3 regions of the Bradyrhizobium sp. SPXBL-04 genome follow, and region 2 is predicted to be linked to each of the others. Evidence: predicted binding sites of a transcription regulator. Region 2 holds the regulator's gene; each other region holds the start of a gene.
The links. Region 2 encodes LexA, which represses DNA repair genes until DNA is damaged. Its sites were predicted from a motif close to TGTTCNNNNTGTGTTCNG; they were not measured.
Positions count from the first base shown of each region.

Region 1 (5,081 bases), 3.1 Mb from region 2:
GGCCATCGGGAAACTCCCCCTCATTGCTCCTCCGCCGCGACGCAGACTCACGTCACGACATGACCGGACCTTACGAAGCCCGGGAGCTGGCCATCCTTGGGCGGACCTCATCGGCCCGGCCGGATCTTTCTTAGGCCTTCACTCCGCCGCAACCATTCGCGGAAGCGGAACGTAAAGCCAGTCACGGCAACAGCATAATACGGTTCTTCGCAGATTGACTACCGCTCCTGCATATTTTTCCCAAGAATGCCGGAGTGTTACGGCCTCGGCACCTCCAATCGGAATCTGGCAGCGCCGCCCTGGCCGAGCGGCATTTCGAGCTCCGGCAGGATCGTCTTGAGCTCGCCGTGCAGCGTGTAGGGCGGGTTGACGATCAGAAGACCGGCGGAGGTGAGGGCCGCACCATCGAGCTGCGGCGCCACACTGAATTCGAGGCGCAGGCATTTTCCGGGCGGCTTTGCTGCGGCTGCGAGCCGCGCCACCATTTGCGCCAGCGTATCGGTGGCGCGCCGGTTCTTGGCCGGATACCAGATTACGTAGATACCGGTCGGCCATTTCGCGAAAGCCGTCGCGACGGCCTCGCCAAGCCGCTCGAACTCGTCCTTGGCCTCGAAGGGCGGGTCGATCAGCACGAGGCCGCGCCGCTCCTTCGGTGGCACGAAGGCCGGCAGTGCCATCCAGCCGTCGAGATCGACCACCCGCGCCTGTTCGTCGCGGCGCAGCACGTCGATCAGCGCCTTGCGTGCCTTCGGCTCGAGCTCGCAGGCGACGAGGCGGTCCTGCGGCCTGAGCAGGCCGCGCGCGATCAGCGGCGAGCCCGGATAGGCCTTGAGCTCGCCCTTCGGATTGAAGGCGCGGACGATGTCGAGATAGGGCTTGGTCAGCGCCGCGGTCTCGTTCGACAGGCGCGCCTGCATCAGCCGTGCAATGCCGGTCAGCCACTCGCCGCCGCGGCGTGCCTCGTCGCTGCCGAGGTCGTAGAGACCGGCGCCGGCATGGGTGTCGATGACGCGGAACGCCGCCGGCTTGTCCTGCAAATAAGTGAGGATGCGCGCCAGCACGATGTGCTTGATGACATCGGCGAAGTTGCCGGCGTGGAAGGCGTGGCGGTAGTTCATGGGATCAGACTATGTTGTCTCGCGCGATCCCAACCCCTTGTCATTGCGAGCGCAGCGAAGCAATCCAGAATCTAACTCCGGAGGCAGTCTGAATTGCTTCGTCGCCAGCTCAAAATTGCTTCGCAATTTTGTCGCGGGCTCCTCGCAATGACCGGAACTATCCACCCCTGATCGGCGGCATCGTCACCTGGTCGCGGCGGCAGGCGCGGCGTTCGATCTCGTCGCAGGCGCGGAATTGCAGGTCCTTGCTGAGGCAGATGCGCACCTCGGAGAGCCGGGTCCGGTTGCAGGTGACCGAGATGGCGGCATCGCTGAGGCCGGGATTGGCCTTGATGAAGGCGTCCTCGATCTCCGCCGGCGCCACGGTCTTGGCCTGCGACAGATCGAGATATTCCGCCGGGATCTTGATCGCGGCGCGCGCCTTGCGGATCGTCTCGAAATAGCTGCGGCCCTCGAGCCCGGAGCAGGTGCCGTGCTTGTCCCATTCGTTGAAGATCAGGCCCGGCGCCGGCATCAGGTCGAGCATCGAGGAGACGATGCTGCGGTTCAGCCGCGGTGCCGGCCGCTGGCAATATTCGGGGAAGCCGTTTTCATATTGCGGCCACAGCCCATGCACCACGAAGGCGTAGGGGCGTCCGCTGCACTGCATCTGTGAGCGGCCGCCGCGCTCGGCCGCTTCCTCGCAGAAGGAGGGCGACCATGACAGCGATAGCACATAGAAATCGAACTCGCCCGGCGCGTTCTGCCGCTTGTCCTGAGCCTTTGCGTCACTGGCGAACGAGGCCAGCCCAGCGGCAAGGATCAGGGAAAGGGTCAGCGAGATCACCAGGCGGGAGAACGAATGCAATCTGGAATGAAACATGGCGACGCCCCTCAACTAGACTGTGCAACGAAGCCTAGCAGGCGATAAGAACATTTCAAGAACAAAATTCAGGCGACCGCCATTCAGCCGCCAGTTCGACCCGAATCAGGGCTTTGCGGCGCGGCAGGCCGGATTATAGGCCCAGTTGCGGTCGACGCCGACGACGCACCATTCGACGCCATTGCCGTAGCCGGCGAAGCCGCCATCCTCGATGATCGAGAAATGCACCTTGCGCACCTTGCCGTCATTGAGCAGGGCATCGCCGGTGCAATAGCGGCGCGGAATGTTGTCGGACTGCCAGGGACGGAACGCGGTCTCGCGAACGGCGGAGAAGCCGGTGATTTTCAGCGAGGAATTCCAGAACGAGCTTTCTTTTTCCCAGAACTGGGCGGCGATCGTCGGCAGCGCCTTGTCGCAATCGGCGACGGCGCCGTCGTAGCGCGGTCCGCTCAGCCAGAAATTCAGCTCCAGCGGATTGGCGGCTCTGGCCTCACCGAACGACAGCGCCCCGAACATGAGGCCGAGCACGGCGGCAAAGCGGAGCGATTTCAGGGAGGGGGCGCGCATGGTCAATCCGGACAGCTGGGTCTTGCGAAGGTCGGACGGTGCCGCGAAGGCCGGGGGAGGTCAAGTGCACCGCGGCAACACTTCGCCAGGAGTTGACCATATCGTCGCAGCCGACAGGGCTTCCGTTCTTTTCACTTCCAGTCCGGCACCGTAAACTGGGGGCAGCCAATTGGAGTGACGGGAATGCGAATCATTGCGGCCGCGGGCCTTCTTGCCTTGGGTATGATGGCGAGCCAGTCGGCGCGCGCCGATATCCTTCCAGTGCCGCCGTTCAAGGGCAACGACACCGGCGGCATCATCGCCTATTCGATGGCGACCCAGGCCGATGCGCGACAGGTCGCGGTCGATCACTGCGCGCGCTACGGCAAGGTCGTCAAATTCCTCGCGGTGCAGGCCTATGAGGGTGGCTACATCTCGTTCTCCTGCCGCTGGGTGCCCTATGGCGCTGCCGAGCAGCCGATCCGCACGCTGTACTGAGGCGTTGTCGTAACGCCCAAAACTCTCAAGCCGGGAGTCTTCCACATGACGCGCAAACTTGCTTTGCTCGGCTCGGTCGCTTGTCTCGTGCTGTCGGCAGGCGCAGCCGGCGCCGACGATCTGCCGATGCGCAAGGCCGGGCTATGGGAAATGAAGCTGGTCACGACCGGCTCGCCCGTGCCCGAGATGACCATGCAGCACTGCACTGACGAGACCGTCGATAAGGAGATGAGCAACAACGTCCCCCCGATGGCAAAGCAGATCTGCGCCAAGCAGGAGATTAAGAAAACGGCGACCGGCTATGTCAGCGATTCCGAATGCAGCGTCGCCGGCGTCAGCACGACCTCGCATGCCGAGATCTCAGGCGATTTCAATTCGGCCTACACCGTGAAGACCTCCTCGCACGCGCAAGGCGGCGTCGCCGGCGCAGCCGGCCGCGATAGCACCATGACGCTGCAAGCCAAATGGTTAGGGGCCTGCAAGCCGGATCAGAAGCCCGGCGACATCGTGATGCCCGGTGGCTTCAAGATGAACGTGCGCGATGTCGATAAGCTGAAGGCGCTGCTGCCGAAGTAGACGCGCTCACCGCGCAACCGGTGCGCTCCCTCGCCCCGTTCTTACGGGGAGAGGGTTGGGGTGAGGGGCCTCTCTCCGCGAACGAGATTTTTGTGAGATCTGTACCCCCTCACCCGAATTCGATGTGCGATCGAATTCGACCTCTCCCCGCAAGCGGGGAGAGGTGAAGAAGCCGCCTACACCGGAATCCTCACGCTCGCCCTCAATCCTCCCATCGGGCTGTCGCCGAGCGTGATGTCGCCGCCATGGGAGCGGGCGATGTCGCGGGCGATCGCAAGACCAAGACCGGTGCCGCCTTCGTCCTGATTGCGGGCGTTGTCCAGCCGCAGGAACGGCTTGAACACCTCCTCGCGCAAATGCGCGGGAATGCCAGGGCCGTCGTCGTCGACCGTGACGGTGAGATAACGGTGATCGCGCTGGCCGGTGATGGCGATGGCCTTGCCGTAGCGCGCGGCGTTGGTGACGAGGTTGGCGAGGCAGCGCTTGAACGAGGCCGGCTTCACCGTCACCACCGGCAGGCCGTGGAACGCCACGGTCGCAGTGTGGCCGTGGCGTTCGGCGTCACTGCGCAATTCTTCCAGGGCCTGGGCCATGTCGGTTGGCTGCGACTGCTCGCCGGAATCGCCGCGGGCAAAGGCCAGGTAATCCTCCAGCATCATCGACATCTCGTCGACGTCCTTGCGCATGCCCTCGAGCTCCGGACTGTCGCCGATCAGCGCCAGCTCGAGCTTGAAGCGTGTCAGGATGGTGCGCAGGTCGTGGCTGACGCCGGCGAGCATCGCGGTGCGCTGCTCCATCGTGCGCTCGATGCGCGATTTCATCTCGAGGAAGGCGACGGAGGCGCGCCGCACCTCGCGCGCGCCGCGCGGTCTGAAGTTCGGCGCCTCGCGGCCCTTGCCAAAGCTTTCGGCGGCGTCGGCGAGCCGCAGGATCGGCTTGATCTGGTTGCGCAGGAACAGCACGGCGACGATCAGCAGGATCGAGGACGTGCCGACCATCCAGAACAGGAAGATCTCCGAGTTCGAGGCATAGGCGGCGCTGCGCTGCGCGAACACGCGCATCACGGCATCGTCGAGCTGGATGCGGATCTCGACGAGGTTGGAGCGGCCGACGGTGTCGATCCAGAACGAACGCCCGATCTGGCGGCCGAGCTGCACCGACAGCGTCTGGTCGAGCAGCGAGAAGAACGGCTTCGGTCCCGGCGGCGGCATGTCGCCGGCGGGCAGGAAATCGACGACGAGGCCGAGCCGCTGCTGGGCGATGCGGCGGATCTGGTCGCGATCTTTGTCCTGCGGATAGCCCTTGTAGACGTCGATCAGCGCGGCGATGTCCTGCACCACTGCGGCCGACAGGCGGCGCGTCACTGTGTTCCAGTGCCGCTCCATGAACACGAAGGCGACGACCGATTGCAGGATCACCATCGGCACGATCATGATCAGCAGCGCGCGCGCATAGAGGCCGGTCGGCATCCAGCCCTTGAA
Region 1 covers NZ_CP182472.1:1,214,667-1,219,747, forward strand. Annotated here, with positions in the region: gene ACNJX8_RS05685 (cold-shock protein) at 1-6, opposite strand, end outside; gene ACNJX8_RS05690 (23S rRNA (adenine(2030)-N(6))-methyltransferase RlmJ) at 258-1,118, opposite strand; gene ACNJX8_RS05695 (ribonuclease T2 family protein) at 1,276-1,980, opposite strand; gene ACNJX8_RS05700 (hypothetical protein) at 2,086-2,547, opposite strand; gene ACNJX8_RS05705 (hypothetical protein) at 2,731-3,024, shown strand; gene ACNJX8_RS05710 (DUF3617 domain-containing protein) at 3,070-3,600, shown strand; gene ACNJX8_RS05715 (ATP-binding protein) at 3,777-5,081, opposite strand, start outside.
Region 1: the regulator LexA is predicted to act here: its motif matches at 2,027-2,044, upstream of ACNJX8_RS05695 (ribonuclease T2 family protein).

Region 2 (5,081 bases):
ATGATTGCAGCCGCGCCGCGCTGGTAGTGACGCGGCGGCCCGCACCGCCCGATTGCGCGGCGATGGTGGTCGATCGGCAGCGTCTCACCAGCCAAGGCGCGCTGGCGTTGACGCAGCGTGGTGACGGTTTTGCGGTTCAGGCTGTGAGAGCAAGAGGCACAAGCCGCCCTTGGCTCCCGGCCGGCGCCGGCGAGGGTGATTTCGACGGAAGCCTCGCGCCGAAGGCGGCTACGGCCCGCAACCGGGACGCGATTCCGGCGGAGACCGACTTGCAGGCCGACGATTAAGGCCAGACGATTAAGAACAAATGCAGGAGCTGGTCCGGGTCCAGCCGGACTTCCGCAGAACATAAATCATACCATCTCGCCGGCCTCGGCCGGCGATGGCATTTTCAATCCTGGCCCGACCTGGTGGCCAGGGACGGCTCAGCCGATCGGCAGACGCGTGATCGTCGGCCGGCTGTCGGCATCGATCTGCGGCTTGTGCTCACGCTCGCTGACCGGCTGCGTCACCGGCAGTTGCAGCACGGTTGCGTGCTGGCCTTCGACGAGCTGCGTCACCAGCACGTATTTGCCGTCGGGGAATTCGATCGCGTCATGATGGCGATCGGGAATGTGCGGATCGATCTTGCCGAACTTGCCGACGCGGGAGTTGATCGTGCGCGTCCAGATCCAACGATTGTCGTAACGGACGTTGTCGGCGAAGGCGAGCTCCGTTCCCGGCAGCAGGCAGACGGCCACGGTCGGGTCGGCCGCGGAAGCGAAGCCGCGCGTCGAGGTGCCGCGGAACGTTGTCGACACGATCGTCTCGCCGACTTCGGCGGGGCGCGATGCAACGGCATGCAGACTGTAGTCACACATCGGGTGCTCCTATTCGAAGATAGCAACCCGCGCCTCTTTCGGAGGCGCAAGCCTCTATCAGAGTGGAAGCACGTAACATTCTGCTTGCTTGTGGGCGAATCTGCGGCTGGCGTCAGCCGGATGCGATCACATTATCTTTCCCGAATCCAATAGGAACAAAGCTCGCTTCAGTGCATTTGGCGGATGCGAGCGTCAGCGGCCTGCGGGCGCCGACCATCCGGAATATGGCCAACTCGGCTGTGGCTGTCGCGCGACGGCACTTCGGGCGCTGCGGAATTGCTCACTCGTTGTCGCATGCGCCGACTTGCGGGGATGGTGCTGCGATTGTGCTGCGAATGCTTGCGCTGCCGATGCAGCGATCAGCACAGTTGCGAAGGCGCTCAAAACGATCCTACGCATCGTTGTCTCCTCGATCTCTTGAGCCGCAAAGCGATGAGTGCTTCGGGCGGCATGCCGAGGACGTAGCGCTTGGAAAGGGGCCAGATAATCTGCCCAAGACCAGAAAGACTATCCAGCTGAAGCGGACAATCCGTCCGCTCCAATCGGAATCATCGGTATCGAATGACCACTGAGTCTTCTCAGTACTTGCGGTACAGTCCGATCAGCTTGCCCTGAATCTTCACCCGGTTCGGCGGCAGGATGCGCACCTCGTAGGCGGCGTTGGCGGGCTCGAGCGCGATCGACGCGCCGCGGCGGCGGAAGCGCTTGAGCGTCGCTTCCTCGTCGTCGATCAGCGCCACCACGATGTCGCCGGTATCGGCGCTCTCGTTGCGCTGGATCAGCGCCATGTCGCCGTCAAGGATGCCGGCCTCGACCATCGAATCACCGCGCACTTCGAGCGCATAATGTTCGCCCGAGCCGAGCATGTCGGGCGGTACGCTGATGGTGTGACTGCGGGTCTGCAACGCTTCGATCGGCGTACCGGCTGCGATGCGACCCATCACCGGCACCGCAACGGGACGCTCGCCCTCGTCGGCGGGTGGGCTGGAGCTCGCGCGCACCTTGCCGAGATTGCCCTCGATGACGCTTGGCGTGAAGCCGCGGCGGTTGCCGGCGGCGGCCTGGAGCTCAGGCAGCTTGATCACCTCGATGGCACGGGCGCGGTTGGGCAGGCGACGGATGAAGCCGCGCTCCTCCAGCGCGGTGATCAGGCGATGGATGCCCGATTTCGAGCGCAGGTCGAGCGCATCCTTCATCTCGTCGAAGGAGGGCGGCACGCCGCTTTCCTTCAGACGTTCGCTGATGAACCGCAGAAGCTCGTATTGTTTGCGCGTTAACATCTCGACCAAAGTCCCCCGGTTGATGTCGTTCGATTCCGAGACGCTGAATTGGAGCGGCGAACCGCTACATCCTCGAAACAAATCATGAACGGACACTATATGTTCGATATGTGTTCCGCAACTGCTTAATTTTGCGTGAACACGACAAAGTTCGCGGAACACGTGTGGTGGATGCGCTCAGACGGGCAGGCGCAGCACCTCGCAAGGCGAGCCAGCTCCGGCCTTCGGCGCGAACGGTGCGCGCACGAGAAGTGCCTGTGCCGCAGCGAGATTCGCAAGCAGCGAGGAATCCTGGTGATGGACGGGAACGGCCACCAGCGTGCCGTCGTCGCGCTGTTCCAGACGTGCGCGAAGATAATCCGCGCGCATATCGTTTGCGCCCACATCGCGGCCGAGCACGGCGCGCTCATGGCGGTGATGAATCACGGATCGACCCGACACCGCACGAATCAGCGGGACCATGAACAGGAAGGCGCACACATAGGAGGAGACGGGATTACCCGGCAGGCCGATCACGCGCATCGCGCCGAGCCGCCCATGCATCATCGGCTTGCCCGGGCGCATCGCAATCTTCCAGAACGCCATCGAGATACCTTCGTCCCTCAGCGCCTGCTGGACCAGATCGTGGTCGCCGACCGATGCGCCGCCGGTCGTGACCAGGATGTCGGCGCCGCTCTCGCGGGCGCGGCGGATGCCGGCGGTGGTGGCCTCCAGCGTGTCGGCGGCGATGCCGAGGTCGATGGTCTCGGCCCCCTCGCTGCGGGCGAGCGCGTGCAGGGCATAGCCGTTGGAATAGACGATCTGGCCGCGGCCGGGCGCGGCGCCTGGCATCACCAGTTCGTCGCCGGTGGCGAGGATCGCGACCTTCGGGCGGCGGCAGACGGCAAGCTGCGGGTGATTCATGGCGGCGGCGAGCGCGAGGTCGCGCTCGGTGAGACGGGTTCCCTTGCGCAGGAGCACGTCGCCTTCGGCGAAGTCAACGCCTGCGGGGCGGATGTGCCGACCGGGAATCGCGGCTTCCTTGATCGTGATGCGCGTGCCGTCCGCGACCGTATCCTCCTGGATCACGACCGCGTCGGCACCGTTGGGAACGACGCCGCCGGTGAAGATCCGCACGGCTTCGCCGGCGCCGACCGTTCCCGCGAACGGACGACCCGCCGCTACCTCGCCAATCACCGTCAGTCGGGAATCGATCGCCCCCGCGTCGGCCGCGCGCACGGCATAGCCATCCATCGCCGACATCGCTTCCGGCGGCTGCGTGCGCAGCGCCGCCACGTCGCGGGCGAGCACACGGTGGAAGGCTGCGTCGAGAGCAACCATTTCCTCGGCCAGAGGCTCCGCGCCGGCAAGCACGGCGGCAAGCGCATCGGAAACCGGCATGAGAGCCACGGCGAAAACTCCTGCTCGCGGACGAATTGGCAGGAAGCCTTCTAGCCGAGCGCGAGCGCAGAGGCAAAAGAGCAGCCGAGCGGAATGATCATCCCGACGACGCATTCGCAGGCAACGAAGGCGATGTCAGGCCGGGCGGGACATGATCTCCAGGACGAGGCAGATTGGTACCAGAGTGGCCATGGCTAGGACGAGAATGACGAGAGCCACGGCCAGCATCGATCAACTCTGCGTCTGTTCGCCCGAACTGACGCTAGGCGTCACGTCCGGAGCTTTGGGGCCCTGATCCTTGTCCGGCAGCGGATCGGCCTGAGATTTCAGGTCGGCGGCCTTGCTGATGAGCTTGGCGGAGAGGCGCGAATCCGAGGTGGTTCTGGCGAATTCGAGCAGCAGAGAAGCTTGCTTTGTGAGGTAGGCTTTGCCCAGCACGAGAATAAGTCCGATGTAGAAGTCCCAACGGACTCATAGAGTCCGGAGGAAGTATTTCCGTTCCCGGAACTCTGTACAAAAATGCACAAGGTGATTTGGTTCCGCATTCCCAAGCAGATTTGGTCCTCGGAACCCAACCAGATCAGCCGGGGCGTCGGCAGTCAAATTCCCAACGCTCGCAAGGCGTTGCCGACATCACTGGGCGAGGTGACATGCACCGCCGTCAATCCGCGCGCCCGCGCCCCTTCGACGTTCTCGGCAAGGTCGTCGAAGAACACGATTCGGCTGGCCGGCACGCCGATCGACGTCACGACATGGTCGAACGCCTCCGCATCCGGTTTGCGCAGGCCGATGCTGGACGACAAATAGAGCTCGCGGAAATGGCCGAGCACGCCGGCATATTCCTTCGAGAAATAGTCGACATGCGGCCGGTTGGTATTGGAGAAGACATAGAGCGGCATCTGCTTGGCAGCGCGCGGCAAGAGCTCGGCGATATCGGGCATCTCGCCGGCGAAGATCGCGTTCCATCCCTCCAGAAACTGCGCATCGGAAATGTCGATCCCGAGCGATGAACGCAGCGATTGGAAATAATCCTCGTCGCTGATCTTGCCGACCTCGTGCAGCCGGTAGGCCTCGTCACGCACATAGCGCGCAACGATGGCCTCGGGCTGGCAGCCGGCATGTCCCGCCCAGCAGGCGATCGCCTTGGAGAAGTCGATATCGAGCACCACGCGTCCGAGGTCGAACAGGAGCGCATCGGCGCTGCCGGGAGAGAGCGAGGTCATCGTGTCCTTTCACTTCAGTATCGATAGGGATCGTGGTCGAACAGCGGGAACGCGCTGAACACGCTCGGCGCATTCGTTGCAGTCGCCTGATGCAGGCAGGACTTGTCGACCTCGGCGAACGAGGTGGCACCCAAGAGGCCGAGGCAGCGCAGCACTTCGTCCTCCAGCAGTTCCAGCATCCGCATCACGCCGGCTTCGCCGGCCGCCGCCAGCGCCCAGCATTGCAGCCGGCCGATGCCGACGATGTCGGCGCCCGCCGCGATCGCCTTGACGATGTCGGTGCCGCGGCAAAAGCCGCCATCGACCATGATCTTGGCGCGGCCCTTCACCGCCTCGAC
Region 2 covers NZ_CP182472.1:4,307,220-4,312,300, forward strand. Annotated here, with positions in the region: gene ACNJX8_RS20335 (ComEC/Rec2 family competence protein) at 1-287, shown strand, start outside; gene ACNJX8_RS20340 (hypothetical protein) at 426-860, opposite strand; gene lexA (transcriptional repressor LexA) at 1,439-2,140, opposite strand; gene ACNJX8_RS20350 (molybdopterin molybdotransferase MoeA) at 2,318-3,529, opposite strand; gene ACNJX8_RS20355 (hypothetical protein) at 3,752-3,958, opposite strand; gene ACNJX8_RS20360 (HAD family hydrolase) at 4,120-4,743, opposite strand; gene ACNJX8_RS20365 (alpha-hydroxy acid oxidase) at 4,758-5,081, opposite strand, start outside.

Region 3 (5,081 bases), 2.2 Mb from region 2:
TCCGACTTCTTGGCTTGCGACGGCTTGGCTTCCGGCGTCTTGGTTTCCGAGGCCTTGGCAGGCGCGGCCTTCTTCGCACCGTTCTTTTTTGGCGCGTCTTTGGCCGGCTTCTTGGCGGACTTGTCCCGAATCATGGCCGGGATCGTGCGCAAGGGACTTCGCCAGCGCAACTAGGAACCCCAGATAATTCCCGTTATTCAGGTCGTCCCCTACTCCGCCAGATGCACCCGCCGATCGTCACCGACATCGATGCCGGGCGCGACCACGACCTCCCACGGATGGCCGTCGAGGTCCGTGAAATAGCCGGAATAGCCGCCGTAATCGGTCTCGTGCGCCGCTTTCAGCAGCGCTGCGCCCTTGTCGACAGCAAAAGCCAGCACCGCATCGACCTCCGCGCGCGTCCGGCAGTTCCAGGCGAGCGTCATCCCACGAAAGGTCGACGGCCTCGGATTGTCCGGCAACGCCGCGTCGGCGGCAAGTTGATCCCAGGGATACAAGGCGACCACCGGTCCACCTGTATCATAAAAGGCGACCGCCTCACCGGTCGCCTTCAGCCGGCGCGAGAAACCCAGCGAGTCGTAGAAAGCGATGCTGGCGCGGATGTCGCTGACACCGAGCGTGATGACGGTCAGCCGCGGCACAGGCACGGTAAGTTCCTTAGCCATGCTACGCCTCGTCGACTTCCCAATCAGAACAGGCTGAGCTGATCGCCGTTCCGCTTCGGGCGCGCGAAGTGATCCGTGGTCAGCTTGGAGCGCCGTTTGTTGAGGCCGAGCCTGTCACAGGCGATCTCGAAGCGGCGGCCGATGGTCCAAGCCATCGGGCCGGTTCCCTTCATCCGCTCGCCCCATTTCGCATCGTAGTCACGGCCGCCGCGCATGTCGCGGATCAGCGTGAAGACGTGGCGATAACGGTCCGGATAGTTCGCCATCAGCCATTCGCGGAACAGATCGCGCACCTCGAGCGGCAGCCGCAGCAGCACGTAGGAGGCTTCCTTGACGCCGGCATGGGCTGCGGCATCGAGGATGCGCTCGATCTCGGAATCGTTCAGCGCGGGGATCACAGGCGCGACCATCACCGTGGTCGGAATGCCGGCCTCCGAGAGCTGCTTGAGCGCCTCCAGCCGCTTCGGCGGCGTGGAGGCCCGCGGCTCCATGGTGCGCGCAAGTTTTGGGTCGAGTGACGTCACCGAGATCGCGACCTTGGCGAGGTTGCGCTTCGCCATGCGCGCGAGAATGTCGGTGTCGCGCACCACCAGCGCCGACTTGGTGACGATGCCGACGGGATGGCCGGTGCGCTCCAGCACTTCGAGAATGCCGCGCATGATTTTGCGCTCACGCTCGATCGGCTGATAGGGATCGGTATTGGTGCCGATCGCGATCATCCGCGGCTCGTAGCCTGAGGCTGCGAGCTCCTTCTCGAGCAGCGCCGGCGCCTCGGGCTTCACGAACAGCTTCGACTCGAAGTCGAGCCCGGGCGACAGGCCGAGATAGGCGTGGGTCGGCCGCGCGAAGCAATAGACGCAGCCGTGCTCGCAGCCGCGATAGGGATTGATCGAGCGGTCGAAGCCGATGTCGGGAGAATCGTTGCGGGTGATCACCTTGCGCGAGGTGTCGACGGCGACCGTGGTCTTGAACGGCGGCAGTTCCTCCAGGCTCTGCCAGCCATCGTCGAAGGCGACGCGCGCCTCGGCCTCATAGCGGCCGCTGGCATTGGACTGGGCACCCCGCCCTCGCCGGCGCGCACGGTCGATGGCGACGCCAAGCTCGGGAAAATCGGCAGGAAAATCAGAAGGCGCACCCGCCGGCTCGGAGGGCGCCGTGACCGGCGGGTGCTTGAGGGCACGAGAAGATGCTCGACTCATGAAGCCAACATAGCACCCGAACGGAACAAATCAAGAACAAGAACAAAAAACGCGAAAACAACCCCATGCACAGTAGCGCTGCCCAAACTTCGGGCGCGCGCCCTTGACCTCACGCAACACGGGCGGCGCGGCGATCCCGTTTCATGAAAAGGGATCAATCGCGCCGGAACAATGTTGGTGACGATCGCTGGGTGAAGGTCGGCAAGAACATGACAAGTCAACGACAATTGCACGCCGCAAGCAGCGAACTCGATCTCCTCGATCGCTACTGGCGTGCCGCCAACTATCTCTCCGTCGGGCAAATCTATCTCCTCGACAATCCGCTGCTGCGCGAGCCGCTGCGGCCCGAGCACATCAAGCCGCGCCTGCTCGGCCATTGGGGCACGACGCCCGGTTTGAACTTCATCTATGCCCATCTCAATCGCGTCATCCGGGCGCTTGACCTCAACGTGATCTACGTCTGCGGCCCCGGCCATGGCGGCCCGGGCATGGTCGCCAACACCTACCTGGAAGGCAGCTACAGCGAGATCTATCCCGACATCGCGCGCGATGCGGACGGATTGCGCAAGCTGTTCAGGCAGTTCTCTTTCCCCGGCGGCATTCCGAGCCATGCGGCGCCGGAAACGCCGGGCTCGATCCACGAGGGCGGCGAGCTCGGCTATGCCCTGGTGCACGCCTATGGCGCAGCATTCGACAATCCCGACCTCATCGTCGCCTGCGTCGTCGGCGACGGCGAGGCCGAAACCGGCCCGCTCGCGGCGTCCTGGCACTCCAACAAGTTCCTCAACCCTGCCCATGACGGCGCGGTGCTGCCGATCCTGCATCTCAACGGCTACAAGATCGCCAACCCAACCGTGCTCGGGCGGATGCGGGACGACGAGATCCGCGATCTCTTCCGCGGGCTCGGCCACGAGCCGCTGTTCGTAGCGGGCGACGATCCCAAATTGATGCACCAGGCCATGGCGGACGCGCTCGACGTCGCGCTCGCCAGCATCCGTTCGATCCAGCAGCACGCCCGCGATGGGCGCAGCAACGTCGAGCGACCGCGCTGGCCGATGATCGTGCTGCGCAGCCCCAAGGGCTGGACCGGCCCGAAGGAGGTCGACGGCAAGAAGGTCGAAGGTTTTTGGCGCGCGCATCAGGTGCCCGTTGCGAGCTGCCGCGAGAATCCCGCGCATCTGAAGCTGCTCGAAGACTGGATGCGCAGCTATGAGCCGGACAAGTTGTTCGACGCCGGCGGCGCGTTCATTCCCGAGCTTCAGGCGCTGGCGCCCGAAGGCCAGCGGCGGATGGGCGCCAATCCGCATGCCAATGGCGGGCTGTTGAAAAAAGAGCTGAAGCTGCCGGACTTCCGCAGCTTCGCAATCGAGGTGCCGCAGCCCGGCGGCATGGTGGCGGAAGCCACCCGCGAGCTCGGCAAATTCCTGCGCGACGTCGTCCGCCTCAATGCCGAGGCGCGCAACTTCCGCATCATGGGCCCGGACGAGACGGCATCAAACCGGCTCGATGCGGTGTTCGAGACGACCGAACGGGTCTGGATGGAGCCGATCGAATCTTACGACGTGCATCTCGCGCAGGACGGCCGCGTGATGGAGGTCCTCAGCGAACATCTCTGCCAGGGCTGGCTCGAAGGCTATCTGCTGACCGGCAGGCACGGCTTGTTCTCCTGCTATGAGGCCTTCATCCACATCGTGGATTCCATGTTCAACCAGCACGCCAAATGGCTGAAGGTGACGCGCGATCTGCCCTGGCGGCGCCCGATCGCCTCACTCAACTATCTCCTGACCTCGCATGTCTGGCGCCAGGACCATAACGGCTTCAGCCATCAGGACCCTGGTTTCGTCGATCTCGTCGCCAACAAAAAGGCCGATATCGTCCGGATCTATTTCCCGCCTGATACCAACACGCTGCTGTGGATCGCCGATCATTGCCTGCGCACCTACAACCGCATCAACGTGATCGTCGCCGGCAAGCAGCCGGCGCCGCAATGGCTGTCGATGCAGGAGGCGGCCACGCATTGCGATGCCGGGATCGGCATCTGGACCTGGGCGGGCACGGAGGACACAAACGCAGAGCCCGACGTGGTGATGGCCTGCGCCGGCGACGTGCCGACACTGGAGACGCTCGCCGCCGTCGACCTCTTGCACAAGGCGCTGCCTGACCTGAAGATCCGTGTCGTCAACGTCGTCGACCTCATGACGCTGCAACCGAAGGAGCAGCATCCGCACGGCCTATCCGACCGCGATTTCGACAGCCTGTTCACATCAGACAAGCCGGTCATCTTCGCCTACCACGGCTATCCTTACCTCATTCACCGGCTGACCTATAACCGCACCAACCATGCCGGCATGCATGTGCGCGGATTCGCCGAGGAAGGCACCACGACGACGCCGTTCGACATGGTCGTGCTCAACGAGCTCGACCGCTACCATCTCGCCATCGAGGCGATCGAGCGCGTGCCGGGGCTTGCGACCAGGGCTGCGCAGGTCAAGCAACAGTTCCGCGACAAGCTGATCGAACATTCCCGCTATGTCCGCGAGCATGGCGAGGACATGCCTGAGGTCCGCGATTGGGTCTGGCCAAACAGCGCCGGCGGCAACACGCCGGCCAAAGCCGGCGACTGAAGCCATGTCGGATACCGTCCTTGTGCTCAACTCGGGATCATCGAGCATCAAGTTCGGCCTGTTCGAGCTGCCGGCGTCCGGCCCCGACCTGCTCTGCAACGGCTTGCTCGACGAGCACGAGGCAGCGCCCCGGCTCGTGGTGAAGAGCCCAGCGGGCGAGACAATGTTCGAGGCGCGGAAGGACTCATCCGATACGGACAGTGGTCATCTGTTCGCCGAGGTGCTGGCGTTCATCGACGAGCGTTTTGGCGAGCACCGCCTGCGCGCCATCGGTCACCGCATTGTCCACGGCGGTCCGGATTACTCAGGACCCGTTGCGCTGACGGACGACGTCTATGCCAAGCTGGCGGCGCTGACGCCGCTGGCTCCGCTGCATCAGCCGCGTTGCCTCGAGCCGGTTCGCACCATCCAGGCGATCCGCCCCGGTCTGACGCAGATCGCCTGCTTCGACACCGCCTTTCATCACAGCATGGCCCAGCCCGCGAGCCGTTTCGCCATTCCGAGGCGCTATGAGGAGCGCGGCGTCCGGCGCTACGGGTTTCACGGCCTCTCCTTCGAATATGTCGCGGGGCGCCTCGCGGCAATCGCGCCGC
Region 3 covers NZ_CP182472.1:6,555,464-6,560,544, forward strand. Annotated here, with positions in the region: gene ACNJX8_RS31535 (ribonuclease HII) at 1-134, opposite strand, end outside; gene ACNJX8_RS31540 (VOC family protein) at 210-665, opposite strand; gene ACNJX8_RS31545 (PA0069 family radical SAM protein) at 689-1,864, opposite strand; gene ACNJX8_RS31550 (phosphoketolase family protein) at 2,074-4,488, shown strand; gene ACNJX8_RS31555 (acetate/propionate family kinase) at 4,493-5,081, shown strand, end outside.
Region 3: the regulator LexA is predicted to act here: its motif matches at 1,886-1,903, upstream of ACNJX8_RS31545 (PA0069 family radical SAM protein).